4 regions of the Pseudoalteromonas porphyrae genome follow, and region 4 is predicted to be linked to each of the others. Evidence: predicted binding sites of a transcription regulator. Region 4 holds the regulator's gene; each other region holds the start of a gene.
What was found. Region 4 encodes LexA, which represses DNA repair genes until DNA is damaged. Its sites were predicted from a motif close to TACTGTATNNNNATACAGTA; they were not measured.
Positions count from the first base shown of each region.

Region 1: a site for LexA is predicted at 2,090-2,109, ahead of ADS77_RS08635 (YebG family protein). Genes of this name have one in related genera too.
Region 2: a site for LexA is predicted at 3,876-3,895, ahead of ruvC (crossover junction endodeoxyribonuclease RuvC). Genes of this name have one in related genera too.
Region 3: a site for LexA is predicted at 3,286-3,305, ahead of uvrD (DNA helicase II). Genes of this name have one in related genera too.

Region 1 is NZ_LHPH01000007.1:342,845-350,361, reverse strand. Features, by position in the region: gene fadR (fatty acid metabolism transcriptional regulator FadR) at 1-427, opposite strand, end outside; gene dsbB (disulfide bond formation protein DsbB) at 760-1,272, shown strand; gene ADS77_RS08645 (hypothetical protein) at 1,269-1,586, shown strand; gene ADS77_RS08640 (ComEA family DNA-binding protein) at 1,600-1,896, opposite strand; gene ADS77_RS08635 (YebG family protein) at 2,159-2,479, shown strand; gene putP (sodium/proline symporter PutP) at 2,549-4,027, opposite strand; gene ADS77_RS08625 (EAL and HDOD domain-containing protein) at 4,396-5,619, shown strand; gene ADS77_RS08620 (VacJ family lipoprotein) at 5,758-6,489, opposite strand; gene ccmI (c-type cytochrome biogenesis protein CcmI) at 6,499-7,517, opposite strand, start outside.
Region 2 is NZ_LHPH01000026.1:62,027-69,543, forward strand. Features, by position in the region: gene ADS77_RS18150 (arylesterase) at 1-605, opposite strand, end outside; gene ADS77_RS18155 (ABC transporter ATP-binding protein) at 606-1,319, shown strand; gene ADS77_RS18160 (ABC transporter permease) at 1,309-3,810, shown strand; gene ruvC (crossover junction endodeoxyribonuclease RuvC) at 3,944-4,468, shown strand; gene ruvA (Holliday junction branch migration protein RuvA) at 4,471-5,088, shown strand; gene ruvB (Holliday junction branch migration DNA helicase RuvB) at 5,096-6,103, shown strand; gene tolQ (protein TolQ) at 7,122-7,517, shown strand, end outside.
Region 3 is NZ_LHPH01000025.1:2,927-10,443, reverse strand. Features, by position in the region: gene nudE (ADP compounds hydrolase NudE) at 1-251, opposite strand, end outside; gene yrfG (GMP/IMP nucleotidase) at 313-963, shown strand; gene ADS77_RS17495 (dUTP diphosphatase) at 960-1,583, opposite strand; gene ADS77_RS17490 (peroxiredoxin-like family protein) at 1,707-2,336, shown strand; gene ADS77_RS17485 (YacL family protein) at 2,367-2,735, opposite strand; gene ADS77_RS17480 (hypothetical protein) at 2,841-3,059, opposite strand; gene uvrD (DNA helicase II) at 3,370-5,535, shown strand; gene ADS77_RS17470 (GNAT family N-acetyltransferase) at 5,513-7,517, shown strand, end outside.
Region 4 is NZ_LHPH01000022.1:36,034-43,550, reverse strand. Features, by position in the region: gene ADS77_RS16545 (SURF1 family protein) at 1-37, opposite strand, end outside; gene ADS77_RS16540 (DUF2909 family protein) at 50-286, shown strand; gene ADS77_RS16535 (cytochrome c oxidase subunit 3) at 264-1,139, opposite strand; gene ADS77_RS16530 (cytochrome c oxidase assembly protein) at 1,175-1,702, opposite strand; gene ctaD (cytochrome c oxidase subunit I) at 1,702-3,303, opposite strand; gene coxB (cytochrome c oxidase subunit II) at 3,303-4,445, opposite strand; gene lexA (transcriptional repressor LexA) at 4,864-5,481, opposite strand; gene ADS77_RS16510 (PaaI family thioesterase) at 5,660-6,121, shown strand; gene ADS77_RS16505 (hypothetical protein) at 6,099-6,479, opposite strand; gene ADS77_RS16500 (hypothetical protein) at 6,688-7,398, shown strand.

The DNA of each region.
Region 1 (7,517 bases), on a different contig from region 4:
CAAATGCTTGTGCGCTATCTTCAAGCTCATCACTTTGTGATAAGATTTCAATCACACGATCTGGTGCATGTTTAATTGCTGCACGAGTATAAATTGCGCTAATATTAGTCCTAGCAGATAATAATTGATCTGTTAGCTCTGGCATTTTATCTTCATCAAGACGCGCAAGCGTTTCTAATATATTTAATCCTGAGGTTTCCCAAAAGTTGTTAACCCGTGTTGGTTTACCATGTTGGATCGTTAACCAACCATCACGCGCTAAACGTTGTAGCACTTCGCGTAAAGTCGTACGTGTAACACCTATTAATTCTGATAACTCACGCTCAGCAGGAAGAATAGAGCCTGGAGGAAAATCACCATTCCAAATTGATTCAACAATGTACTCTTCCGCAAATCCAGCTGGACTTTTAGCTTTAAAAATTCTCATTCAATTCCCACTCGAGTTATCACATTACATCACTTTATAAGTTAACTGACTGATTGTACCAGATGAAGCCAAACTAACAAGTAAAGTCAGTCAGTCAGAACGCCCTCATTTGATTTCCCACCCCAATCTATACTAATAATTAGGATTATCCATAAAAATATAACATCTTGCGTCTTTTACATATTAAAACACAGCGATCACGAAACGCGATATTTTCATCAAAGAATAAATAACAGCGTATAACTTTTTATAGCTACAAGTGATGTTTACCCTTGCGTGTGGTTTAGCGTCTACGTCATAATCTAACTACAGCGTTTTTAATTGGAAGTTTTATGAATTGGTTAGCTAATTTAGCACAGCAACGTACTCCATGGATATTATTGGCAGTGACTGCATTTATCTTTGAAATTGTTGCGTTATTTTTTCAATATAAAATGGGCTTAGAGCCTTGCATTATGTGTATATACCAACGTACTGCAATGCTGGGATTATTAGTTGCCGGATTAATTGGCGCCATTAAACCAAGCCATTTTATCTTTCGGTTTTTAGGTATTGTGACGTGGGCAACAGCCAGTATTTGGGGCTACCTGATCGCACGTGAGCACATTGATATGCAAACAACGACTGACCCATTTGCTTTTAGTTGTGAATTTGAGCCGAATTTCCCGCTGCCTTTACACGAATGGATACCAAATTTTTTTGCTGCAACCGGTGATTGCGGTAATATTGATTGGGAATTTTTAGGAATGAGTATGCCTGCTTGGATGGAAGTGATATTTGCAGCATTCAGTATTGTATTAATAACTGTTGTTTTCGCTCGTTTAATCATTAAGAAGAGTCTATGATGCCTGCTTTTTTATCAAGCCAGTTACCTCAACTTAAGCATCTAAAAGTGCGACAGCGACAAGATATAATCGCAATAGCACTTAGCATGCTAAGCCCAATGCAAAAAATCAGTCTACGTATCGCTAAGCTAACTCTATTAATTCCATTGTTTTTCTCACTCGTTTATATTGATGGCTGGCTGATGATACTTGCATTAATTGTCACAGGTATAAGTTATCCAATATTGACAACGCCCGTCGAAATACAATTTTCAAAACCTTTTTTAGCCGAGGCTATTAAACTATATAATAAAGAGAAACAAGGCGAGCAATAGCTCGCCTTTGTAATTAAAGCGTTACTTTTCCTTCTAATTTTGCAACGATTTTGTCACCAATACCTTTAACCTGAGTAAGCTCACCTAGTGATTTAAATTTACCCTGCTTAGTACGGTAATCAATAATAGCCTGCGCTTTTGATTTACCAATACCTGGTAATTGAACCAATTGGTCAACGTTTGCTTGATTAATATTAATAACCTCAGCTTTTTGAGCAATTTTAGCTGTAGCAGGCTTATTATCGACCGCATAACTTGGCAAGGCGACTGCAAAACCAAATAATACGACTATTAAAGTTAAAAACTTCATGTTTCTCCTCCATGATGTCCATTCGTGGACTCAGTTAATAGTTGATAAAGCGATCTCACTTTTTGACTGATTTTAATTAAAGCCATACTGAAAAAGTGTGACCTTTTAAATAAAGTAAATAGCGTCCACCTTGTCAACCGTACCGATAATAAAAAAATAAAAATGTTCACTTGCAAATAGCCGGACAAACATTTACTGTACATAAAAACAGTAATCAATCAAGGTGAATTATCATTCACCAAGCAAGTTGGCAGGAGAAATCATGGCTGTTGTTGTTAAATATGTTGTAGAAAGAAACGGAGTCGAGCGTATGACGTTTACTACTAAAAAAGAAGCTGACGCGTATGACAAGATGCTCGATATCGCTGAATCACTTGAGGCGATGCTAGAAAAGGTCGATGTGCCTTTAAGCGAGCAACAAATTGAATCGCTCGCACTTGAGATTGCAAAAAGCAAAGATGATTTCATGAATGTTTTGAAAGGCGCAAAAGAAGTACCAATTAAGGCTTCATCTGCTAAATCTAAAAAAGAAGCAAGTAGCGTTACTGATCTGAAAAACACAGAAGAAAAAGCAGCCAGTTAACGTTTAGCTAAAATACAAATAAAAAAGGAGCTAATTAGCTCCTTTTTTATTCTTAATTACACATTATGATTAAAGCGATTTCTCGACATCATCAAACAATAGCGTAATTTTTTCACTCGGCGCTGCTGTTGTTAAGCTTACAGCAACAATTGCAATACTTGATAAAATAAACCCAGGAACAATACCGTAAATTAACTTACTGATATGTTCACCATTAACCTCTATCGGCGCATAAAACCACACTAACACGGTTACAGCACCGACGACCATACCAGCTAATGCGCCCTCAAAGTTCATTCTTTTCCAATATAAACTAAATAGAACCAGTGGACCAAATGCAGCGCCAAAACCAGCCCATGCGTTGCTTACTAAGTCTAAAATAGAACTATCTCTATCATACGCTAAGTAAATGGCACAAATAGCAACTAAAGCAACACTAATTCGCCCTACTAATACAAGCTCTTTATCTGTGGCATCTCGACGAATAAATGTCTTATAAAAATCTTCTGTTAACGAGCTTGAGCTCACTAATAGTTGCGAAGATATTGTACTCATAATTGCCGCTAATATAGCGGCTAATAAAAAGCCTGCAATAAGTGGGTGGAAAAGTAATTCAGATAAAACAAGAAATATTGTTTCTGGATCATCAACAACGATGCCATTTTCATAGGCATATGCAGCTCCACATAAACCCGTAGCTACCGCACCTAACGCTGCAACTATCATCCAGCTCATACCTATACGACGTGCGGTAGGCATATCTTTGACGCTTCGAACAGACATAAATCTAACAATAATATGCGGCTGGCCAAAATAGCCTAACCCCCATGCCATTGCTGATATAATACTCACCAAAGAACCTGCCCCAATCCATTGCAGCATTTGCGGGTTAATACTGTTAAGTGTTGATGTTAAAGGCTGTTCTAGTAATGTATAAGTTACCGTAGGTACTAAAATTAAAGCAATGAACATAATACAACCTTGTACAAAATCAGTCAGGCTTACCGCTAAAAACCCACCGAACAAAGTATATAAAACTACAACACCTGTTGTAATATAAAGTCCCATTTCATAACTTAAACCAAATGAACTTTCAAATAATTTACCACCAGCCACTACACCTGATGAGGTATATAAAGTAAAGAAAACAATAATCACAACCGCAGACACTACTCGCAGTAAGTTACTGTTGTCGTTAAAACGATTTGAAAAGTAATCTGGGATAGTAATAGAGTCATTCGCTTTTTCAGTATAAACACGTAATCGCGGTGCGACCAAAAAGTAGTTTAACCATGCGCCGATAATTAAGCCTAACGCAATCCATGTACTGCTAAACCCAGTAACAAACATAGCGCCAGGTAGCCCCATCAAGATCCAGCCACTCATATCTGATGCACCTGCAGATAATGCAGCTACACTTGGTGATAAACTACGACCACCAAGCATGTAACCCGACACATCGCTGGTTGACTGTTTATATGCATACAAACCAATGCCGAGCATTACAATAAAGTATGCTGCCAAAGAAATAATCATTCCAGTTTCCAAATTCGCCTCCGATAAAGAAGTTTAAATCAGGCATTTAATCCTAATAATGACTCGCAAATCAATGCTATAAATAAGACATTATTGGTGTAAAAACCAACCTAGTGCTTGACTATATCATGCTAAGGGTAAATAACTCCAATTAGTACGACTAATCTAGCAACCATATGAGAACATTCTGATTTTTTGTGAAAAGCAGTAAATTTAGTGTATATCAATGGAAATTAATGACTATTTACCCTAGGATAAGATCTATACACTGGTACACACCAATACTATAGGTTTAATTTTGAAAATATAGTTAATGCTATTTGCTATGTTTTACCTTATATTGCTGATGTAATCGTTTAACTGATGTGGATCTGTTGTTTATGTATTTTTATGCTGCGCGCCAACCAATTCTAGACCGTGAAAAAAAACTTGTAGGTTACGAGTTACTATTTCGTGATGGCGTTGATAATGTATTTCCCAACATCGATGGCGATGAAGCGACCTCGCGACTAATTGAGGGCAGCCAGTTTAACTTTGGTTTAGAAGATTTAACCGATAACAAACCTGCTTTTATAAACTTTACACTCGACACATTGCAAAAAGGCTACCCTACTCTATTAGGCAAAGAACAAATTGTGGTCGAAATATTAGAGACAATTCAACCAGGGAAACGTTTACTTTCTTTAGTCAAAGACTTAAAAGAAAAAGGCTATACCTTAGCGCTTGATGATTATATTCACCAGCCTGTATGGCGTCATTTTTACCCTTTTATTGATATCATCAAAATCGACTTTTTGACCTGTGAACTTGATACTATCCATGAAGTTATTGAAGCAATTAAGCCATTCCCACAAATTAAATTATTGGCTGAGAAAGTCGAAACATACGAAAAGTATCAATTAGCACTTGAACTAGGGTTTACATACTTTCAAGGGTTTTTCTTTTCTAAACCTGAAATGGTACAAAGTAAAACACTGCCTCCATCAGAAATGGCACTTGCTGAATTACTCTATGAAACGTCGACTGTTGACTTAAACTTAAAGAAAATTACTGAAGTTTTTGAAAGAGATGTAAACTTATCTTACAAACTTCTGCGCTATAGTAATTCTGCTGCATTCAAGCGAAGAGCTGAAATAAATACCATAAAACAAGCCTTAATTGTTTTAGGCGCACAAGAAATTAAAAAGTTTTTATCGCTACTTTTTGCATCTCAAGTTGCCGCAGATAAACCTGCAGAACTAATTAGATTATCGCTCACTCGCGCACGCTTTACTGAGTTACTCGCAATAAATCATAATAAATTTAAAGATACAGGCATGGCATTTTTGACCGGTATGATGTCGTTAATGGATGCCATACTCGATGAAAGCATGGAAAGTGTTATGGAAAAGTTACCACTATCCAATGACATAAAATTAGCACTCGTTAAAGACGAAGGCTTGCTGGCACAATACTTACGTTTAGTAAAACTCTACGAACAAGCAAATTGGCAAGGCGCGAATGCAATACAAGAGCAGCTTGGCTTAGCGACAGATAAAGTGCCAGATGCGTACCATGACGCCGTAAACTGGGCAAACGAACAAATGAGAGTACTTGGTGAATAATAAGCTTTCAGCCTAATCATCTAATACCAATCAGCGTAGATATGGGGGCTATTTAATTCGTTAAATTGTTCAAATATTTATGCAGATTAGTATAAACATAAAAAATGCCAGCTTAGCTGGCATTTTTTATGTTTTCAATTACAAACTTTCTAAAAAGTCTTCATCAAAATCTTCAGGCTCTTTCTCAATTGGTGGATTACCATCATACAATTCATATAACTGACGTTGGAAATAGATATCCTTCATAAAAATATAAGGGTCTAAAGATTCATTCAGTAAGCTTTCTTGTGGAATTAATGACGCTCGCGCTTCAATTGCTTTAAAAGCAAATACTAGCACTGTTTGTGGTGTGGTTAAGGCTATCTCAGGTAATACAAAACCATCGACCACATCGCCAGCTAGATTACGCGCTGTTGATGGTCCCATACCTGGTAACATTAAATACGCACCATCGCCGACTCCCCACACACCTAGGGTTTGTCCGAAATCTTCATCTATAATATTTAGACCAAGAGAGCTGGCAACATCAAAAACACCAAAAATACCCACGGTTGAATTAACTAAAAAGCGAGCAATACTAATGCCCGCATTACCAGCTTTACCTTGTAATGTCGCATTAATAACATCCGTTGGGGCACTGATGTTATCTGTAAAATTAACTAAGCTTCGTCTTACAGGTGTTGGTGTAACAGCAACATACCCAACTGCAACAGGGCGAAGAATGTAAGCATCCAACACATCCATATTAAAGTCATACATTGGACGATTAAATGATTGCAGCGGGTCACGCTCATCCGCTTTTTCTTCTGGTACTTGTGCGCATCCCGCGCTCACTAGCAACCCTAATATAATCAAACTCTGTCTTAACATCTTTTATCCTTAAGGTATTAGCTCATCTATTAATAGAGTGTATTCGCTCGTTTCACTGCGCTGTAAAATACCTGATTTTCCTTCAAGCTCACCACTTGATGGCATTACAGAAGCGTCTTTTGAAATACGTGCTGTTAATATTATTTGCTCGGTACTTGAAAGCGTTAAACCTTCAACCATTGAGTTGTTATCGCTTAATTGGACTTGAAGAGGAAAACTATATTGCGTTAACTTTACAACTGCAAGCGGCATTGCAGGGCCACTGGCTGCTTTTGCAAATACAAATAAAGTGCCTTTTTCAGGTAAGTTTGCTATCAGTTGAGGAGCAAGCTCAATCGTGACGGAAATATTACTTGTCTCTGTACTTGCAGCAAACGACTTCTCTACAGGGGTGATCTGCGTGTTCTTGGCTGCAATATTTTGATCAATCTCTGCGATTCTCTGTGCAATCATATTATAACGACTATCTTGTTCATCCATGCTGTTTAAAAGCATCTCAAATGCAGCTTTTGCTTCCAGCCAATCGTGGCGTTCATAAGCAATAAGCGCTAATAATGAAATAGCATCAAGATTTGCAGGTTCATCTTTTAATACACGTGATAGCATTTGCGCTGCTTTATTCATACTAACATCGTCGCCTTGGAGCAACATTAACTGACTATAACTGATCAATACAGCCAAGTTTTCAGGGTTTAAACGCAGTACTTTATCAAATGATTGCTGAGCCATGTCATATTCATTTAAAGACATCGCAACGCGACCTAGTAACATCCATGCAACTTCATCATCACCACTTTGCGCAAGCTTAGTGCGTAAACCCAACGCGAACGCTTGAAGCTCATTCTGCGTTAATGGTTCACCTTTTTGCATCACTGCACGCTCACCATATTCAGGTAAATTTTCCATCGCAGCCTTCCAGCTTTCTAATTGATGCTGCGAACCTGTTGCGGTATAAAATATTAAGGTTAAGACGACTAAAAATGCACTGCCCGTCAACGCAAAAATACGATTATTTCCACGACTGAAGA
Region 2 (7,517 bases), on a different contig from region 4:
ATTTTGATCGATTTATACATAATGTCACGTAATATAGGTTGTGCAGTTTTGTTAGGGTGTATATTGTCGTTTTGCATCAGCGTTGGATCGCCTGCAACATTGAGTACAAAAAAGTCCATTAAGTGGCTGTCAGTTGCGGTGGCGACTTTTTCAAAACTACCTGTAAACTGACTGGTATAACGTGGGCCGTAATTAGGTGGAATGTGTATTTCCATAATAGCTATATTGGCGTCAGCTTGTTTGCTTAGGTTTACCAATTGGGTGAGGTTTTGCTCAAGCCTTTTTATTGGAAAACCACGTAAGCCGTCGTTACCGCCAAGTTCAATAAGTACGTGACTTGGCTGAAATTCATTTAACAATGAGTCTAAACGTCTTAGTGCACCGCCAGTGGTTTCACCACTGATACTGGCATTGATAAGTTGGATGTTTAGTTGCTCTTTGTCGTACTTATCTTGTAACAATTTAACCCAGCCTTGCTCTTGTTTTAGACCATAAGCGGCGCTTAAACTGTCACCTAAAATTAAAATTGTGTTGTCAGCTGCAGCTGTAAGTGGTTTGATTACAATTAGAAAAACAAATATTAAACGTAGGATTGAATGCATCATATGTCAGCGCTATCTCAAGTAAATATTATTCAAGTTAATGGACTGTCTAAAACGGTAAATACCCTTGAAGGTGAGTTGCCCATCCTCAGCGACATCAGCTTTAATGTCAAGTCTGGTGACTCAGTTGCTGTAGTTGGCACGTCAGGTTCAGGTAAATCGACCTTACTTAGTTTATTAGCTGGACTTGATCAATCAACACAGGGTGAAATAATTCTTGATGGTGATGCTTTGCATACACTTGATGAGGAGGCAAGAGCAGCACTGCGAGCACAAAAAGTTGGGTTTGTATTTCAGTCTTTTATGCTTGTACAAAGTTTAACTGCCCTTGAAAATGTAATGCTTCCTGCGGAGTTAGCGGGCAGCGCTAATGCAAAACAACAAGCGTTACATTTACTTGAAAAAGTAGGGTTAAGCCATCGCATAGAACATTACCCATCACAACTATCAGGCGGAGAGCAGCAGCGTGTAGCCATTGCCCGTGCGTTTATTGGTACGCCTAAAATATTATTTGCCGATGAGCCTTCAGCAAACCTAGACAGTAAAAATGGTAAATTGATTGAGTCTTTACTTTTTGAGCTTAATGAACAACATGGCACAACGCTAATACTGGTGACTCACGATGAGGCACTTGCTGCGAAATGCCAGTATGTTTTGCAAATTGAGGCGGGTAAACTGGTAAAAGATACCAGCGAGGTTCTTGCTGATGTGGGCTAAATTAGCATTAAAACTATTTTTTCGTGAATTTCGCCGTGGTGAACTCACGGTTATTTGTGCTGCCATTGCATTAGCCGTTTTGACTGTACTTACTTTGTCTATGGTTACAGACAGAATAGGCCAAAGTATTGCGCAAAAAAGCAGTGCATTTATCGCAGCGGATAGAGTACTTGCCAGCAGTCACGCTTTACCACAATCGTATTTAGAAAAAGCACATTCGCAGAATTTAAAAACAGCCCAGTTAACTTATTTTGATACCATGTTGTTTGCTAATGATGAAATGCAATTAAGCTCTGTTAAAGCTGTATCGCCTGAATACCCGCTCAAAGGTGAGTTAAAAATTAAGGCTCGTTTAGATGCACAGGTTGAAATTGTAAATCAAGGGCCAAGTGCGGGCAATGTGTGGTTTAGTGAATCTGTTTTTTACGCGTTAAATGTAAAAGTGGGCGACACGGTTGAACTCGGCGCAGCGCAATTTACAATTGAAAAAGTATTAGTGGAAGAACCTGATGCACCTTTTAATATTTTTTCAAGCAGTCGCCGTGTTTTGTTAAATAGCGCCGACATTGAGAAAACGCAAGTTGTGCAGCCTGGAAGCCGAGTGTTCTATCGTCAATTATACGCTGGTGAAGAGTCTGATATTAATGCCTTTTATGCTTGGCTTAAGCCACAAATAAAAGAAAATCAGCAATGGTATGGTGTAAAAGACCGTCAATCTCCTATCGCTAATAGCTTAAATCGTGCTGAAAGCTTTTTATTGTTAGCAGGTTTATTAGGCATTATTTTAGCCGCTGTGGCTATTGCAGTTTCTGCTAAGCGTTATTGTGAGCGACAATACGATCCTGTCGCGATGATGAAGACCCTTGGCGGTAGCCGCGACATGATCCGCAAAATTTACTTATTGCATTTATCAATGGTGTGCGCTTTATCTGTGCTTATTGGCTTGCTCATAGGCTTTGGTTTACAAGATATTGCAGCGAACTATTTAGCTAAATCTATGAACAATACATTACCTGCTGCGGGTATTAAACCTTGGATAACGGCAATTAGTACAGGCGTGATTTGTGCTGTGATGTTCTCAATTAAGCCGTTGTTAGACTTATTTGATATACCGCCGCTGCGAGTGTTGCGTCGTAATTTAGGGGATAGATTACTTGTTAGTAAAGTACATTTAGCCATGTCTGCAATGACTGTGTTTTTATTAATGTGGTTATTTAGTAATAACTTAAAAATTACTGCAATTTTGTTTGTTTCAACATTGGTGCTTATTGGTTTGTTGTTTTTGGTCTCACGGATCATCTTTGGGGGCGGTCGTAAATTAGGTTTACGCCCAGGCAATAGTTGGTCGTTGGCGATTGCATCAATTCAAAAGCGCGCGAATGCAAATTCAGTGCAACTTATTAGCTTTGCATTAGCGATTAAATTACTTTTATTTTTGGTGGTACTTAAAAACGACATGATTGCTGATTGGCAGTCACAATTACCGAATGACGCACCTAATGCATTTTTAGTTAATATTACGGAGTCTGAATTACCCGTAATAACTGACTATTTAGCGCAAAAGAAAATTCAAGTATCAGAGTTTTACCCAACTATTCGCGGGCGTGTTAATGCGGTAAATGGTGAACTTGTAGCGCGTGAAGTATCGTTGCAAGATAATGAGAAAAAAGATGAAGAAGCGCGCTCTGGTATCGGGCGAGAGCTTAATTTAACCTGGTTAACACAATCACCAGCGCAAAATGAGATCATCGATGGCGAGTGGTTTTCTGAAAGTGCGACGGGTGAAGCGTCAATTGAAGAATCAATGCTGGCGCGTTTAGACGTAAAACTCGGTGATACATTAACGTTTTTAATTGGCGCACAATCGTTTGATGCAAAAATAACGAGTGTTCGTAAAGTAAATTGGGCCACCTTAAAGCCAAACTTTTTTATCATTTTGAGTCCGGATGTATTGGCTGATTTTCCTGCGACATATATTTCTTCAGTTCGTATAGAGACGGATCAAAAACGTGACTTTAGTGAATTGTTACGTACTTACCCAACGGTTAATGCTATTGATGTTGATAGTTTTGTTAAACAAATTCAATCGACTATTTCGCAAGTATCATTGGCAATTGGCTTTGTACTTGCCATTGTGGTGCTTTGTGGGGCGCTAGTTTTAATTTCGCAAGTGCAAGCAAGCTTAGGGGAGCGAATGCAAGAAATAGTGATTTTACGCACCCTAGGTGCAAAAGGCCGATTAATAAAAAATGCGACATTATACGAGTTTTTATTACTCGGCAGTGCGGCTGGCTTTGTTGCGGCTCTAGTGAGTGATGTCGCATTATTTATTGTGCAACGAGAAATGTTTGATTTAGCCGGTAAATTACACCCGCATATTTGGATCATCGGTCCTTTAGTGGGGGGCACATTTGTGGCTGTTTTAGGCTACTTTATGATTGCTCGAACAATGCGTAAAAATACCCAAGGTTTACTGCGCTCGCTCGGTTAATATTGCGACTCATTTTATAGTATTAACACAAAAACCCGCAATTGCGGGTTTTTGCATTGACAATGCACTGGTAATTTATACAGTGCTCTGGCATTATTACTTTATTAGTAAGTTATATTTATTGGGCAAGAGCTTGGCTATTATTTTAGGGATTGATCCAGGTTCGCGGTTGACGGGCTATGGGGTCATTGCTCATCAAGGTGCAAAATTTACCTATTTAGGCAGTGGATGTATAAAACTGGCGGATCACGAATTTCCTATTCGCTTAAAAATGATCTTTCAAGGTATTAGCCAATTAATAGCGCAATTTTCGCCAGAACAGTTTGCGATTGAAAAAGTATTTATGGCGCATAACCCTGATTCAGCACTTAAACTAGGACAGGCCCGAGGAGCGGCTATTGTCGGAGCTGCTGTGGCTGAATTACCCGTATTTGAATATTCAGCAAGGCAAATTAAACAAGCTGTTGTTGGCCATGGTGGTGCAGATAAATCACAAGTACAACAGATGGTAAAAAATATTTTAAAGCTGCCAGGTACGCCGCAAGCCGATGCAGCGGATGCACTGGCAATTGCTATTTGTCATGCACATTCTAATCAAAACTTAATAAAGCTAGCGGGCAGTGCCAGTAAAACCGTTAGAGGAAGGCTAAGGAAATAATAATGATAGGTCGATTAAACGGTATATTGGTAGAGAAGCAACCACCTGAGATCTTACTTGAAGTCTCTGGAGTAGGTTATGAGGTAAACATGCCAATGACGTGTTTTTATGATTTACCCAATATTGGTGAAACAGCAATTGTTTACACTCATTTTGTGGTGAGAGAAGATGCGCAGCTATTATTTGGTTTTAATAACAAAACTGAACGCGCTTTATTTCGTGAATTACTTAAAGCAAATGGGGTTGGACCAAAATTAGGCTTAGCTATTTTATCAGGAATGTCGGCTAAGCAATTTGTAACCTGTGTGAACAATGAAGATGCAACTAGCTTAGTGAAATTACCGGGTGTTGGCAAAAAAACCGCAGAACGCCTTGTACTTGAAATGAAAGACCGCTTAAAAGATTGGGGTAATGACTTATTCACGCCATTTAGTGATAATGCAGTAATACAGCCCGCATCAGATGCTTTAATTGCGAATAATGCGGCTGATGATGCAATTTCTGCACTCGTTTCATTGGGCTATAAGTTGGCGCAAGCACAAAAAACGGTTAAAGCGATTAGCAAGCCAGATATGTCTACAGAGGTTCTGATCAAAGAGTCTCTTAAATCAATGTTGTGAGTAAACCATGATTGAAGCGGATCGCTTAATAGATGCCACCGAACAAAGTAATGAAGATGTTGTTGATCGTGCAATTAGACCAAAACTTTTAGCCGACTACACAGGTCAGCCACATGTTAAGCAGCAAATGGAAATTTTTATTGAAGCTGCACGAAGCCGAGGTGAAGCCCTTGATCATTTATTAATATTTGGCCCGCCGGGGTTAGGTAAAACAACATTAGCCAATATTGTTGCCAACGAGCTAGGTGTAAGTATTAAAACAACCTCAGGGCCTGTACTTGAAAAAGCTGGCGATTTAGCGGCATTGCTTACAAACCTTGAAGAGGGTGATGTTCTGTTTATTGATGAAATTCATCGCCTCAGTCCACAAGTTGAAGAGATCCTCTATCCAGCGATGGAAGATTACCAGTTAGATTTAATGATAGGTGAAGGCCCAGCTGCTCGCTCAATAAAGCTTGATTTACCTGCATTTACTTTGATAGGCGCTACAACTCGTGCGGGATCGTTAACATCACCGCTGAGAGATCGTTTTGGTATAGTACAGCGTTTAGAGTTTTATTCAGTGGCTGACTTGTCGACGATTGTGGGGCGCTCTGCGCATTATTTAAATTTAGAAATGTGCGATGATGGTGCAATCGAAATAGCTAAACGTTCACGGGGTACTCCGCGAATAGCTAATCGTCTGTTGCGACGAGTGCGTGATTACACGCAAGTTAAATCAGACGGTACAGTTAATGCCGAGGTTGCAGAGCTCGCGCTTAATATGATTGACGTAGATAAAAGCGGCTTCGATTATATGGATCGTAAATATTTACTCGCGATTATTGAGAAGTTTATGGGCGGGCCAGTTGGTCTGGATAATTTAGCCGCAGCCATTGGTGAAGAAAGAGAAACCATTGAAGATGTAATAGAGCCTTACTTAATTCAACAAGGTTTTATACAACGAACCCCAAGAGGGCGCATTGTGTCAGATAATGCATATCACCATTTTGGCTTACAGCCTAAAAAAGAGTAATATTGGTCAACTTTTGTAGCTTTAGCATGCCTGAAGATACACCATATTCCTACCCGTAATCCCATCTTACATAAAGTAATAAATACTGTGCTCTGATTTGAAGCAGGCATAGTATTTGTTTAATTCCTAATAATAAGTTCACTTACAGTTAAGTTTGCCAGCTATATTGTATACCCTCTGAGAAGTGTGAATATTTGCTGTGGAATACTTTAATATCCATATAATTCAACCAAGTAATTATATTCAGTGCATTAAAATTTAGTTACTAGAATGATAATAATAATAATAATGATAAGGGTAAGGTATTAAGAGTGATTTTATTGCGGGCAAAAAAAAGCCCGCAAAAAATACGGGCAAACAACAAGTTGAAGGAAGTAATCCAGGGAGTAGTTTAAATTCATCAAGTTTTATCAAAATGACTTTAAACTGAGCAACACGAAAAATCAGAATCATATTGCAAAGAACTGGGTGTAATGAAATATTCATTGCAGCGCTAGCTCGGTATGGGAGAATAATAGCGGCTTTATTATTTTTGTTCAAACTAGAAAAATTTAATTTTCAGATTAATAAAACTAATGATTGATTTTTGTTTTTGCATGAAAAGTGGTCGATACTAGTGTTGTTTATTTTTTAAGTGTATGAATTAAATGTTTTTTAATTTTAATTTGAATTAACTTTACATTAGTTTAACTATCCTGCTTCATGTTTTTAAATTGGTTTTGGGTGGTTATTCTTTTATAGTGAATAAAACGTGTGTTTTATGATGTTTTTTATAATAAATACGCAGCAATATATATCATTATGTACTTACTTTTAATTTAATAGAATATTTGATTCATTTGAGGTAAAAACGATCAGTTTGTCTTTTAACGTTTTTTGTTGCTAATTCACAGCAATAGCGTTGTCAGTACCGAATTGAATGGATACACTAGTTGCAACTTTTGGCCATGTTTTTGGTCATACACTGGCGTATAATAAAATGTTTATTTATACAAGAAACCTTAAGTAGGAGTTTAAAGTGGGATCAGGACTTAATTTTTTAGATTTAATTCTAGAAGCAAGTTTTCTTGTGCAATTGGTTATGTTGGCATTAGTGGCTATGTCAGTTATGTCGTGGGCTGTTATTTTCCAGCGCAAAAAAGCTATTTCAGATGCGCTATCAAATGCTAAGCGCTTTGAACAAAAATTTTGGTCAGGTATAGATTTAAGTAAGCTCTATAATGAAATCACATCACGTAGTGGTAACTCTACAGGCGTAGAGGCATTATTTATTGCTGGTTTTAAAGAGTTTGCACGCCATAAAAAAACCACATTCGAAAGTGCAAGCATTGTTATGGAAGGCACACATCGTTCTATGCGCGTTGCTTTATCACGAGAAATAGAAAAACTTGAATCAAGCTTATCATTTTTAGCA
Region 3 (7,517 bases), on a different contig from region 4:
AACCCTTTGGGAAAGCCTAGTTGATAATCATTGGTGCCAGCACAGTACTCACGAACTAGCAGCAGTTCATTGTCTATATTTAGTGGCACTATCATTACCGCCCCCCGGCCACCGCCACGGATCCGCTCATATTGGCGCTGCTCGCCATTTGAAAATTTTAATTCTAAGGATTCAACCGTAAATAAACGGCTTTTAGCGACGACTTCGTCACTGAGAATTTCAGGTGGTGTTGGGTGCTTTTTCTGTGTCATCGGCATTAATTTGCTATCATGGCAGTTAGTTTAATCATAAACCCTATAAGTGGAAATTCCTATGCTAAATTGGTCAAAAATCGATACTGTATTACTCGATATGGATGGCACACTCCTTGATTTACATTTCGATAATCACTTTTGGCTAAACGTTATTCCTGAGCAGCATGCTATTGTGCGCAATATTGGTTTGGATGAAGCAAAAGCTGATATTGCAAAACGTTATCAAGCAGTTCATGGGCAAATTCAATGGTACTGTTTAGATTACTGGGAGCAGCAGCTTAATCTGCCAATTATGGAGCTTAAACGCCAAACACAGCACCTTATTAAAGTACGTGAAGATGTGCCTGCTTTTTTAACTGCACTGCGCCAAGCTGGTAAAGAGCTTATTTTATTGACCAACGCGCACCCTGAAAGTGTTATTTTAAAGTTCGAAAAAACAGCCATTGATAATTATTTGGATGGTGTGGTGTCTACTCATCAATACGGTGTAAGTAAGGAGCATCAAAGTTTGTGGCAACAAGTACATGCAGATTTAGAGTTTGATAAACAACGAACACTATTTATTGACGACAGTTTAAGTGTGTTAAAAGCCGCGAAAGAGTTTGGTATTGGTCATTTATTGGCGGTTGCAAACCCTGATAGCAAGCAACCACACAATGAAATTAGTGACTATTTAAATATTACTGATTTTAGCCACGTCCACCCTTAACTCTTAGGGTAACGCGCCTCCAAGCCTTGGTATACAAGCTTTGCAAAATCAGCATGTTCAGTATCAAGGCTTTTAACTACTTCAACTAAATGCTCGTTATCTTCTTGTCCATGCCATTCTTTAATATAGCTACCGTCTTTGTAACCATGATCTTGACGGAAAAAGTTAAGCGTATTTTTACCTACATAACCACGGTATAAATCATCAATATCCATACCTATTTGCACCATGCAACCTGCGAATGCAGCAGCGTTAAAGGTTTTATCTGCAACAGCTGACGCCGCTAGAATTTCTAATGTTTGTTTGAAGTCATCAGCTTGCTGCGGTGCACTTAACTGTTGTTCAAGTTGCTTAGCTAAATCTAAGTAACTAGTTTTACCATCAATGCGTAGCGATAAACCAAAATGAAAAATATCAACAAGCTCTAAAATAACTTGTTCGGTATCTGGAGTTTGCTTTTTCCACCATTTCCAACCGTAATGATCAAGCATTTCAGCGCATTCAACCCAAATAGCACGATTCCACTCAAACCCTTGGCTAAACCATTGGTCATGTACTTTAGTATTCATGGCATTTTGCATTTCTAGCATCACTACTAGTTTACTTAAATTGGCAGACATTTCGATCCCAGTTACTCTATTTAATTACTGCTAATAATACAGATAAATTAAGTTTGATGAAATTGTTTATCTTGCTAGTCTGTCATCTAAGCCGCACGTTTCAAAAATTACCAAGGGAATTACATGCTAAAACCTATTTTATTTGCTTGCTCTATGCTTATAACAGCATCGGTATCAGCTGCAACCGCAACGAATATTGCCTCAGCAGCTGAAAAAGTCAGCCCACTGATGCCTGGACTGACTATACCTGCAACAACATTAAAGAATAAAGATGGTCACAATGTTGATCTTGCTGAGCGTTTTGCAGAAAAAACAACGGTGTTAATAGTGTATCGAGGTGGCTGGTGCCCGTATTGCTCAAAGCAACTTGCGAGTATACAAAAAATAGAAGCTGAACTAGCTGAATTAGGTGCACAAATTATTGCAATCTCACCAGACAGCCCTGAAAAGCTCGCTGAGAGTAAAATTGACACCCCTAATTATCAGTTACTTTCTGACGATAGCCTTACCTTAAGCCAAGCGCTTGGCCTTGCATTTTATTTAGATGATAAAACAGCGACTATTTACCGTAATAAACTAGGGGTGAATTTTGTGTCCCTCGATGGTAAAGCTAAAGTTGCACTGCCTGTGCCTGCGGTATTTGTGGTAGATAAAAAAGGGCTCGTGCATTTTCAATACGCTAACCCTAACTATAAAGTACGTCTGACCGAAAATTTATTACTTGCTGCTGTTAAATCAGTGTCTGAGCAGTAATATAGCCAAATAGCAGAGCCTATGCTCTGCTTACCTTCCTGTGGTAAATTCTTGCCATGAATTAATCAAATCAATAAAGTCTTCAAACCCACAACCACTGCTTAAACCATTTTCTTCAAGCATTAGCTCATCGTCTTGATATGCGATTAAATCTTCAGAATCTTGGTGTAATGCGTGCGCTTCAAAAATAGCTTCGTCTTTATTTAAGATCAAATCAATTTCTTGGCCTTGTAAAGTCAGCGGCTCAAAGCTACTTGCAACTGATGCTATTAATGCTTGTACCATGGCTATTTTTTCTTTACCAATTTCTTCGTTAAGCCAACGGCCTATTACTGCATGTTCGCTGCTAATTTTAATGCGCAGGCCACTGATTGGATCGCGTATAAATTGATATTCCATATATATCACTTATGAACCTATAATTATGCAATTATACCCAAATTGTAAAAGCACAACACCAAAAACAATAATAGCGCCAAAGGGCGCTATTATTAACTTCTAACGTCATGATCTATAGCGAGCGGCATCAATTATCGACCATAAGTAAATAATAGGTACTAGTACAAAACCGATTAATACATAAACAAGCGCATAACTTATAATAATGGCTAGTGCAAAAAAGATAGCCGACAAAATACGTCCTTGCACCAACTGCCCTAAACCTGGAAAAAAGATATTACAAATTGCCGCAATTACATTACCGCCAGAACCTTGATCTGCCATGTTAACCTCAATTATTAATTTAATTTCTTATTAGATACTTACACACATCATGCCAATTATTAAAACCGATTAAAATCAAAAGCTTAAAATAATATAGCATCATTTCTTTTTACCAAAATCGTTATTTTCACTAAATATAAGTCAAATTTACTACGGCAACATTATCATGCGCATGATAGCTTAGCTAAAAAACTCACTAAATAGAATAAAGAACATTTTTTAAATTAACTGTTTATAAAAACAGTATTTTATTTAGCCTAACAAAAACACCTGTTATACTGCCTTCAATATTGATTGAAAAGGCGTGATGATGGACGTTTCAGAATTACTCGATGGCTTAAATGACAAACAACGGGATGCCGTAGCTGCTCCACTACAAAATATGTTGGTGCTCGCTGGTGCTGGCTCTGGTAAAACTCGAGTACTGGTTCATCGTATCGCGTGGTTAATGCAAGTTGAGCAAGCTTCGGCTTACAGTATTTTTGCGGTAACCTTTACTAATAAAGCAGCTAAAGAAATGCGCTCTCGCGTTGAAGAAGCCCTTCAAGCTCCTGTTGGTGGAATGTGGATTGGTACTTTCCATGGCTTATCACACCGTATTTTACGCGCCCATCATCGCGAAGCTAATTTGCCAGAGGCATTTCAGATTTTAGACTCTGACGACCAGCTGCGCATGATCAAGCGCTTATTAAAAGCCATGAATATTGATGATAAAAAATGGCCTGCTAAACAGTTTGGTTGGTATATCAGTGCCAAAAAAGACGAAGGCCTGCGCCCTAAAGATATTCAAGCTTATGACATCAACGAACAAATGATGTTAAAAGTGTATACCGCTTATCAGGAAGCATGTGACCGTGCCGGTTTAGTCGATTTTGCAGAAATTTTACTACGCAGTTTTGAAGTTATAAAAAATAACCCCACCTTGCTTCGCCATTACCAGCAACGCTTTGCCCACATGTTAGTTGACGAGTTTCAAGATACTAATACTATTCAATATGCATGGCTTAAATTGCTGGCAGGCGACACTAATAGTATTATGATTGTTGGCGATGATGACCAAAGTATTTACGGCTGGCGTGGTGCTAAAATTGAAAACATTAAACGTTTTTTAACCGACTTTAAGGCCGAAACTATTCGCCTAGAACAAAATTATCGTTCTACTGCCACCATTCTAAAAGCGTCTAATGCACTCATTCAAAATAACTCAGATCGTATGGGAAAAAGCCTCTGGACTGATGGTAATGATGGTGAGCCAATCTCAGTTTATGCTGCCTTTAACGAATTAGATGAAGCACGCTTTGTTAGTAGTAAATTACGCAGCTGGTTGAACGCGGGGAACGCCCTGCAAGATGCCGCTATTTTGTACCGTAGTAATGCACAATCACGCGTTCTCGAAGAAGCTATGCTCCAAGAAGGTTTAAAATACCGCATTTATGGCGGTATGCGCTTCTTTGAACGTCAAGAAATTAAAGATGCACTCGCATATTTACGCTTAGTAGGTAATCGCCAAGACGATGCCGCTTTTGAGCGAGTAATTAACACCCCAGCCCGTGGTATAGGTGATAAAACCCTGAGCCATATACGCGACTGTGCCCGTAGCGAATCATTACCATTGTGGTACGCCGCTAAAGCGATTGTTGAGCAACAACATTTATCAGGCCGTGCAGCAACCGTTGTTACTAAGTTTGTTGAACTAGTAGAGCATATTGAAGATAAAATTAGCGATCTCACGTTAGAAGAGCAAGCCAAATACGCGATTCAAACATCAGGTTTGATGGCGATGTATCAGGCTGAAAAAGGTGAAAAAGGCCGCGCTCGTGTAGAAAATTTAGAGGAGCTGATCAGTGCCTGTGGCCAATATGAGCTGCCGGAAGATGAAGAGTATAGCTCTCCTTTACAAGGTTTTTTAGCGCACACCTCACTCGAGTCTGGCGATGGTCAAGCACAAGAGCACGAAGATGCAGTGCAAATGATGACCTTACACTCAGCGAAAGGTCTAGAGTTTCCACTGGTATTTATGGTAGGTGTTGAAGAAGGTATGTTCCCTTCACAACAAAGTAATGAAGAGTCAGGTCGCTTAGAAGAAGAACGTCGCCTTTGTTATGTAGGCATGACTCGTGCGATGGAAAAACTGTATATCAGTCACGCCGAGACTCGCCGCCTTTACGGGCAAGAAAAATACCACAGCCCGTCACGTTTTTTACGCGAAATGCCTGAGGATTGCATTGAAGAAATTCGCATTAAAACACAAGTATCACGCCCACCTGCATCAGGACGTTTTAGCTCATCAGTAAGTCATGCCACATTTGAAGAAAGTGGTTTTAACTTAGGCCAACATGTATTACATGCAAAGTTTGGTATGGGAACAGTTATTAACTATGAAGGTAGTGGTGCACAATCTCGCGTACAAGTGAATTTTGATGATTTTGGTAGTAAGTGGTTAGTAACTGTTTATGCACGACTACAAGCTATTTAACTCGCTACTACAAAATACTCTAACGCAACTTGCCTATGCTAAGCATAGGCAGTTGCTCTTAATTACTGGCGAACAAAATTGGTGTTATCAGCAAGCTAATGAATTACTCAACCAACTTAACAACCCGCATGTAAAAGTATTATCAAACAGTCCTGATCTCACAAACAGTGTTTGGCCCGAACATACTCACCAGATTCTCGGCCAAGAATTTCAACATGTTATTTATGATGGGTTTAGTGGGTTAGTACCTGATAAGTTTGCAGCCCTCAGTGGCACTGTCCAGGCTGGCGGGTTGTTTATTCTACTGTTGCCTGAGCTTAATGAGTTACACCATTGGTGCGACCCTGCACTTACTGCGTTTCAATCATTTGAAACGCAGCAACAATACAGTTATTTTAACCAACGCTTCGCACGTTTACTCTGTAACGATCTATTACTGCATTTGAGCCAACAGACAGGCTGGCAGCAATCACCTAACACGAGTCAGCTAGCTGGTAAAATAGACTTAACTGAACAACAATATTGTATCGATCAAATAGTTAAAACAGCGACAGGAAGGGCCAATAGACCATTATTAATCAGTGCAGATCGCGGCCGTGGAAAATCCGCCTCTTTGGGCCTTGCAGCCGCAAAATTAATAGGCAAAAAAATACTCATTTGCTCACAACAATTTAATGCCTTGCACAGCTGCTTTAAACACTTTGCAATAGAGCGAGAGCTCACCTATCAAGCACAAAATAAACAACTCGCCAACCTACATTATGTTGCACCCGATCAGTTACTTAATGAGCTACCAGAATGTGATGTGTTGCTGGTTGATGAAGCCGCTGCGATCCCAGTACCACTACTAATTAAAATGCTCGCACATTATCCTCGTATTGTATTTGCCAGCACAATAATAGGTTATGAAGGAAACGGTCGCGGGTATACATTAAAGTTCAAACACTATTTGGAGCATCATTATAAAAATATGAGCAGTGTTACTTTAGAACAGCCAATCCGCTTTGCAGCGAATGATCCCCTCGAGCAGCATATTTGTAATTTGTTAGCACTTGATGCGGATCATCAAAGTATTGTTCTGAATACTAACCTCCTTCACTTTTCTGAATTAAATGCTCAGAACCTTGCCAAAAATGAGGTTTTACTACGCCAAGTGATAGGACTGTTGGCATTAGCACATTACCAAACCAGCGTGAATGACTTACGCCATTTACTCGATGCAACTAGGCAGCGTATATTTGTGTGTCAGCAACAAAATTGCATTATTGCCGTATGTTTAATTGCGATTGAAGGTGGTTTACCCGTTGATATAAGCGCACAAATAGTCAGTGGTAAGCGTCGTCCCCAAGGGCATTTAATGGCGCAAACATTAGCCCAGCTAAGTATTGATGCTGACGTACTTACAAAGTTATCTGCTCGTGTTGTTCGTATTGCCGTTGCACCATCAGAACATAGCAAAGGTATTGGCTCGCAACTTATTAGCCATTGTGAACAGCAACTAGCCTCAACTTGCCATTGGTTTGGGGCAAGTTTTGGTGCTAATGCAACACTACTCAAGTTTTGGCAAAATGCTGGATTTGACTTACTTAAACTAGGCTTCGCACAAGATAAAGCCACTGCTGAACATGCGGCTCTAATGGTTAAGCCCCTAACTGACGATGATCTATTAATTAATGATCTTGCAGCTCATTTTCAATCAGACTTTGCATTACAGCTCCTTGATCATTTCAGTCAATTGGATCAGCAATTAGTCGAACAAATACTAAACGGCTGTGCACAGGAAAGTGTTGATAACAAGTTAGATCAACGTCTTACAGCCTTATTAACAACAGATTATCAGCTATTTGCTATAAAGCCTTTACTATGGCGCGCACTCTGGCGTACACCAAACAGTTTTTTCAATTGTGATGAAAATACCAAACACCTTATTATTAGGCTAATATTACAAAACTGGTCACCAAAAAAAGTACAAATAGTTTTCC
Region 4 (7,517 bases):
AGCTAAGCTTTTGTTTACGCCATAAAATTAACTGCATAAAGGTGACCCAGTGATTATTAAAATTATTATCGTACTGTTGCTACTATTTATACTTTTTAACTTGTTCCGAGCTTTATTTATTATGGTCTCAGGTAAAGCGGATGGACGGCCTATGTCTCACTATTTAGGCCGTCGTGTATTATTTTCTGTTGTTGTATTAGTGATTGTAATTGCAGCGTTAAAGATCGGTTTTATCCACAGTAACGCATCGCCTATTCACAAAATTACAGCACGTATACAAATATAAATAAACACAGCCATACCACATCAACAAAATGCCAATACCAAGCAGCCGCTTGAAAAGCAAAATGTTTATCCGGGCTAAAATGGCCTTTAATAATTCGAATTAGAATGACCAATAATAAAACCGTACCTAAGGTCACATGCAGGCCATGAAAACCGGTCAGTAAAAAGAATGTATTGCCGTATACACCAGCATCTAAGGTCAACCCAAGATCTTGGTAGGCATGAATATACTCTTCAACTTGTAGGCCTAAAAAGCAAACTCCTAGCGCAACCGTTAATGCCAAAAATACCTTTAATGGTCCGCGCTTATTATTCTCCATTGCGACATGTGCAAAATGCAAAGTGACCGATGAGGTGAGTAATATTAATGTGTTGATCAGTGGCAACCCCTGCCAACCCATGGCTTGTGTTGTACCTCCTGCTGGTGTTGTGACTAATGGCCACATAGCCTCGAAGGTTGGCCATAGCACCTCATTGGTCATTGCATTATTACCCGCTCCACCCAACCAAGGCACAGATAGGATACGGGCATAAAACAATGCACCAAAAAACGCCATAAAAAACATCACCTCAGAGAAAATAAACCAACTCATACCTTGACGAAAAGAGCGATCCATTTGCGCTGAATATAAACCCTTATCAGACTCTTCAATGACATTTTTAAACCAACTAAATAACATAAACAACAACACGCCAATGCCTACATAGAGAATATAATGACCATTGCCACCTTCATTCTTAGCCTGCATCACAGTAAGCGCGGCACCCACTGCAATAAAAAACATTGCAAATGCACCGACTATTGGCCACGGACTTTGCGCGGGCACATAGTATTTTTCGTGATTTTTATCCATTTTATTTGCTCCTAAATAGCGATTAGTTTGGCGGCCTAATTACTGGCGACTAACTGCTTGCTAATATCAAACACGGTATAAGATAAAGTTATTTCTTCCACATCATCAGGGAGTTCCGTATCAACATAAAAAAGTAATTTAAACTCAACCTCCTCCCCTGCTTTTAAGGGCTGTTGATCAAAACAAAAACAGGCCATTTTATGTAGATACTTAGCTGCTTTACCTGGCGATACCGACGGCACAGCTTGCATTACTTTATCTTCATTACTGATATTTTTTGCTTTGAATAACACCTCACGCATAGCACCAGGTTTAACAACCACACTATATTCATGTGATTTCACCTTAAACGGCGCGCCACTTTGTGCATGCGTAGTAAAGCTCACATCTATTTCACGCTTTTCATTTATATGCGTGCTTTGCTTTGCTTGCTCTAGCGAGGGCTTACCATTAAGCCCTGTAACATCACAAAAAACGTCGTACAACGGCACCATTGCAAACGCAAAAGCAAACATGCCTAGGCATATTAAAACTAAGCGTTTAAGTAACGGTGCATGACTCATTACTTAATCTCCGGTGGGGTTTCAAATGTGTGATAAGGCGCTGGAGAAGCAACCTCCCACTCAAGACCTTCAGCACCATCCCATACTTTTGCCGGAACTTTGTCGCCACCGCGTGCGCATTTATACACCACAACAACAAACAGCAATTGTGAAAGGCCAAAAGCAAAGCCGCCAATACTAATAATCGCGTTAAAATCGGCAAATTGCAGCGCATAATCAGGGATCCGACGTGGCATACCTGCAAGACCAACAAAGTGCATTGGAAAGAACAGCACATTCACACTCACTAACGACAACCAAAAGTGCCATTTAGCCAAAGTGATATTAAACATATTACCCGTCCATTTTGGCAGCCAATAATAAGCCCCCGCCATGATTGAGAAGACCGCACCTGTCACTAATACATAGTGAAAATGTGCCACCACAAAGTAAGTGTCGTGATATTGAAAATCTGCAGGGGTGATTGCCAACATTAACCCTGAGAAACCACCAATCGTAAACAACACAATAAAGGCGATGCTAAATAACATGGGTACTTCAAAGCTAATCGAACCCCGCCACATAGTGGCTACCCAGTTAAATACCTTAACGCCCGTTGGCACCGAAATCAGCATGGTCGCATACATAAAAAATAGCTCCCCAGCGACCGGCATACCCGTCGTAAACATATGGTGCGCCCAAACAATAAAGCTCAACAACGCAATTGAGGACGTCGCGTAAACCATAGAGGCATAGCCAAATAGCCGCTTACGCGAAAAGGTAGGTACTATTGTTGAGATAATACCGAAGGCCGGTAATATCATGATGTACACCTCAGGGTGCCCGAAGAACCAGAATATGTGTTGGAACATCACCGGATCACCGCCCCCAGCCGCGTCAAAAAAGCTGGTCGCAAAGTATTTATCCGTCAGGACCATAGTCACGGCACCTGCCAATACAGGCATTACAGCAATAAGTAAAAATGCCGTTATTAGCCAAGTCCATACAAATAACGGTAGCTTCATCCAAGTCATACCTGGAGCTCGCATATTAACAATGGTCACAATGACATTGATTGCTCCCATGATTGAGCTAATTCCCATGATATGCACAGCAAACACAAAAAACGCGGTGTTATCGTTACTGTATGTAGTAGAAAGTGGTGCATAAAATGTCCAACCAAATGCAGGGCCACCACCAGGCATAAATAATGAGGCTAATAGAATTAAAAACGCGAATGGTAAAATCCAAAAACTCCAATTATTCATTCGAGGTAACGCCATATCTGGCGCACCGATCATCAAGGGCACCATCCAGTTTGCCAGCCCTGTGAAAGCAGGCATAACAGCACCAAATACCATGATCAAGCCATGTACTGTAGTCATTTGATTAAAGAAGTGAGGATCAACTAATTGTAGTCCCGGCTGAAACAACTCAGCGCGTATAACCATCGCCATCGCGCCACCAATTAAAAACATGGTCAACGAGAAAATTAAATATAAGCTGCCAATGTCTTTATGGTTAGTTGTGTACAACCAACGCTTAAACCCTTTTGCAGGGTGATGATGTCCGCCGTCATGATGCCCAGCTTCATTATGTTGTTGCTCTGTTACGCTACTCATTATTTAGCCTCCGAAGTTGCATCAATCGCGGCTTGTATTTGACTCGGTTGAATCACATCCCCAGTATCATTACCCCATGCATTACGTTTATAGGTAACGACAGCTGCCAATTGCTTAATTGATAACTGCTTAACAAATGCTTGCATCGCAGTACCTGGGCGACCATTAATCACCACATCAATATGATCATTAATATCCCCCAACACCACAGGATTACCTTTGAGCGCAGGAAATACACCTGGTAAACCCATTCCTGTTGGTTGATGGCATGCGGCGCAACTAGCCATATACACTTGCTCTCCCAACACCATTAACTCCTCTTTAGGGAGGGTTTGGTCAAGCAGGGCTGCATCTGCTGCTGCTGCCGTTTTTTTGGCTTGCTTCGCTTGTTGCAACCAATCGGTAAACGCTTGCTCAGACTTAGCCTCAACAACAACAGGCATAAAACCATGATCTTTACCACATAGTTCAGCACACTGACCTCGATAAATTCCCTCTTCATTAATTTTGGTCCACGTTTCATTGATAAAGCCAGGGTTTGCATCTTTTTTAACAGCAAAATCAGGTACCCACCAAGAGTGGATAACATCGTCTGAAGTCATCAAAAAACGTACTTTTTTATTAATTGGTAATACCAATGGTTTATCAACTTCAAGTAGATAGGTGTTTGTTTTATCTGCTTGGTTGGAAATTTGATCTTGAGGGGTTGATAGAATAGAGTAAAAAGCAACGTCTTCACCCATGTATTCATAATGCCACTTCCACTGCGACCCCGTAATTTTAATGGTCAAATCAGCTTTGCTGGCATCTTCCATCGAAATTAGAGTTTTAGTAGCGGGTACCGCCATAGCGATTAAGATTACAAATGGTATTGCCGTCCAGAGGATTTCTACTTTTGTACTTTCATGGAATTGGGCAGGTTTTGCCCCTTTTGATTTTCGGTGATGGATTAGTGCCCAAAACATAACCGCGAACACAATTACACCAATCACACAACATATAATAAATATTGTCATGTGCAGTTGATAAACATCATTACTTATATCTGTTACGCCCTTTCGCATATTAAATTGGCTATTTGCCAATACTTGCTGCGGTAGAACAAACAATATAAGCCACAAGGTAGAGCTCAGTTTACCCATGTGACGACTCCTTTGAATGCTATTGCAAAAATGCAAAGCGAAAAGGCGGCACTGCTATTAAATCGCGCCAATTCGTTTATTGTTATTTTAACTGAAAGTTAACAATTTATTTATGCCACAGGCATAAACACACTCATTAAAGAGCAATTGTTAATACAGTGTATTAACCAATTAGTTAAAAAATGAACAATTAGCAAGTTTTAATGGCAATTAAATTTTATTTTACTGCAAAAATAACAACTAAAAATCAGCGCGTTATTTTCCAAAGGAAGGTAATATTAAATAGCTAAAAGCAGTGGATAAGTAGGGGTAATAAGGCTTTGAATGGTACTTACAAGTGTGGGTTCTAATATATTAGGGGTTAAAAAATGTAAAGCATCAAACTTCAGCTATTTGATGCCACTCTATGAAAAAGTTATTACATCCAATCGGCGTTACGAATAACACCAACAGCCAAACCTTCTATATTGAAAGATTCATGCTCTAGATCAACTTCAATTGCGCAGAAGTCATCATTTTCAGCATGTAAGAAAACTTTTTTCCCAGCTTTTTCAATACGCTTAACGGTTACATCATCATCAACACGTGCCACCACTACTTGGCCATTTTCAGCCACTTGAGTACGATGTACAGCTAATAAATCACCATCCATAATGCCAATATCTTTCATACTCATGCCCTGTACACGCAGTAAAAAGTCAGCAGCTGGCTTAAATAACAGCGGATCAACTTGGCAATGGCTTTCAACATGTTGCTCAGCCAATATTGGTTCACCCGCGGCCACCCTACCAATAAGCGGTAAACCTAGTTGCTCTGGCTCATCTTCTTCAACCAGTTGAATACCTCGGCTTGCACCAGGTTTCATTTTAATTACACCTTTTTTAGCAAGTGCTTTTAAATGCTCTTCTGCCGCATTTGCACTTTTAAAACCTAGCGTCTGCGCAATTTCTGCACGCGTTGGTGGCATGCCTGTATCTTTGATAAAAGCTTTAATAAGTTCGAGAATTTGAGCTTGGCGATTCGTTAATGGGCGCATACAACTGGGTTTCCATACAGTACATTTAACTGTGAGTATATACAGTTATATGAAAATCGCAAATTTAAATTGGCTTAAATAAAACCATAAATATTGATTGAATTTATTAGTATGAAGTTACCGATATGAATGTTAAAAAGTATAAAGTAAATTTAAACCCATTGGAGAATATGAACATATGAGTATTTGGTATCAACCTATCACCCTTGAACAATGCAAAAATCTTGATAACGGTATAAGTGGACAAGGCACATTAATGAAAACCATGGGCATTGAGATTAGTGAAATTGGTGACGATTACCTCGTTGCAACTATGCCAGCCATCCCTGAGCATCATAACCCAATGGGAATAGTGCACGGTGGTGCTAATGTTGTTTTAGCTGAAACCGTCGCCAGTTATGCCGCTAATTTTGTGGTCGATTTCACAAACTTTTACTGCGTTGGACAAGAGATCAATGCGAACCATTTAAAAGCATCACGTAATGGCACGTTAACAGCAATAGCTAAGCCACTGCATTTGGGTAAGCGAACATCAGTATGGGAAGTAAAAATAACCAACAGCCGAGGTGAATTATGCTGCGTATCGAGGATGACCGCAGCAGTTGTTGAGCGTAAAATTAGCTCTGAACAGGATAAATAGTAATTTCAACACCGGCACCTATTGCAGATATGCGTAACAAGGTATCAACCTGTAATGCTTGATTAAAGCACTTTGGCGAGGTACCTGATTCAAAGCCAAGATCAAAAGTACGCTTTGAGCACGATAACCATTGTTTTAATGCTGCACGCGAACACGACTCTATTAACTCGCATAAGTGATTAATCGCCTTATCAGGAGAGGTTACTTCTCCTTTAGATTCAATGCGTGCAAGCTGTCGGTACTCATCTTTATCATAATGTAAAACCACAGCACTCTTTTTTAAGTCTGCAACTAACAGGCTAATATCTTGTTTGGATTCAAGCTCAAGATCTACATTTAAAAATTGAATTTCCGACATTATTTCTCTTTTATCTCACATTAAAAACAATGCAAACTTTAACCTATTTTTGCTTTTATACCAAATAATCTATCCCCAAGTCACCTCAAGATACATAATTCAACGTTTTATCTAAGCTAAAATCTACATGCGACAATTTGCCACATTGGCAAACCGAGTATAGCTTATAAAATACCGCGCTGAAAAATAATAACAAACAGGTAGTAATATGAATAAACGCATTTTTAAACACGCTCGTAAATTTCACAAATGGCTCGGGTATTTACTAGCAATTCAAATTTTTGCCTGGTTGTTAGGTGGTTTAGTAATGAGCGCAATCCCTCTTGAAAAAGTGCACGGTAAGCATCTTGCAGCACGCTCAATTAATAACCCATTTAATCAAGCCGATTACCCTACCTCACTTGATAATATTGTCTTGCAAGTTCCACAGCCAACTCAAATAACTTATAGTCATTTTTTAACCACCCCAATAATTACAGTGAATAACAGCGAAGGTGAGCATAGCTTTAATGGCCTTACTGGGCGCCCGCTTTTAGCACCGAGTAAAACCCAAATTATTGCAAATGCCTACGCTCATTTATTAATAGAAGCAAAAGTTAATAATGCTGTAATACTAACAACAGGCCCTCGTGAGGTGGGTTATAAACAAAATATTTGGCAAGTAACTTTTGATGACTCCTTTAGCACAACGTTATATCTATCAGCAGATAATGGAAACGTTATTACTGTACGCAGTACTATTTGGCGTATTTTTGACTTTTTTTGGATGCTACATATTATGGATTACGACGAACGAGAAGACTTTAATAATCCATTACTGATCAGTTTTTCTGCCTGTAGCGTGTTATTTTGTATCACTGGATTTATTTTACTACTACAAAACTTCAGGTTGCCTCGACGTAAACGAACTCGCACATAAAATTCTCTTAATGGTGATGGCGATAACCACACGCCATCGCCGACTAAATTGCATATAAAAATATGCAATGTAAACTTTCTGATCTATAAAAATATACATTAGTTTAATTATTAAGTACT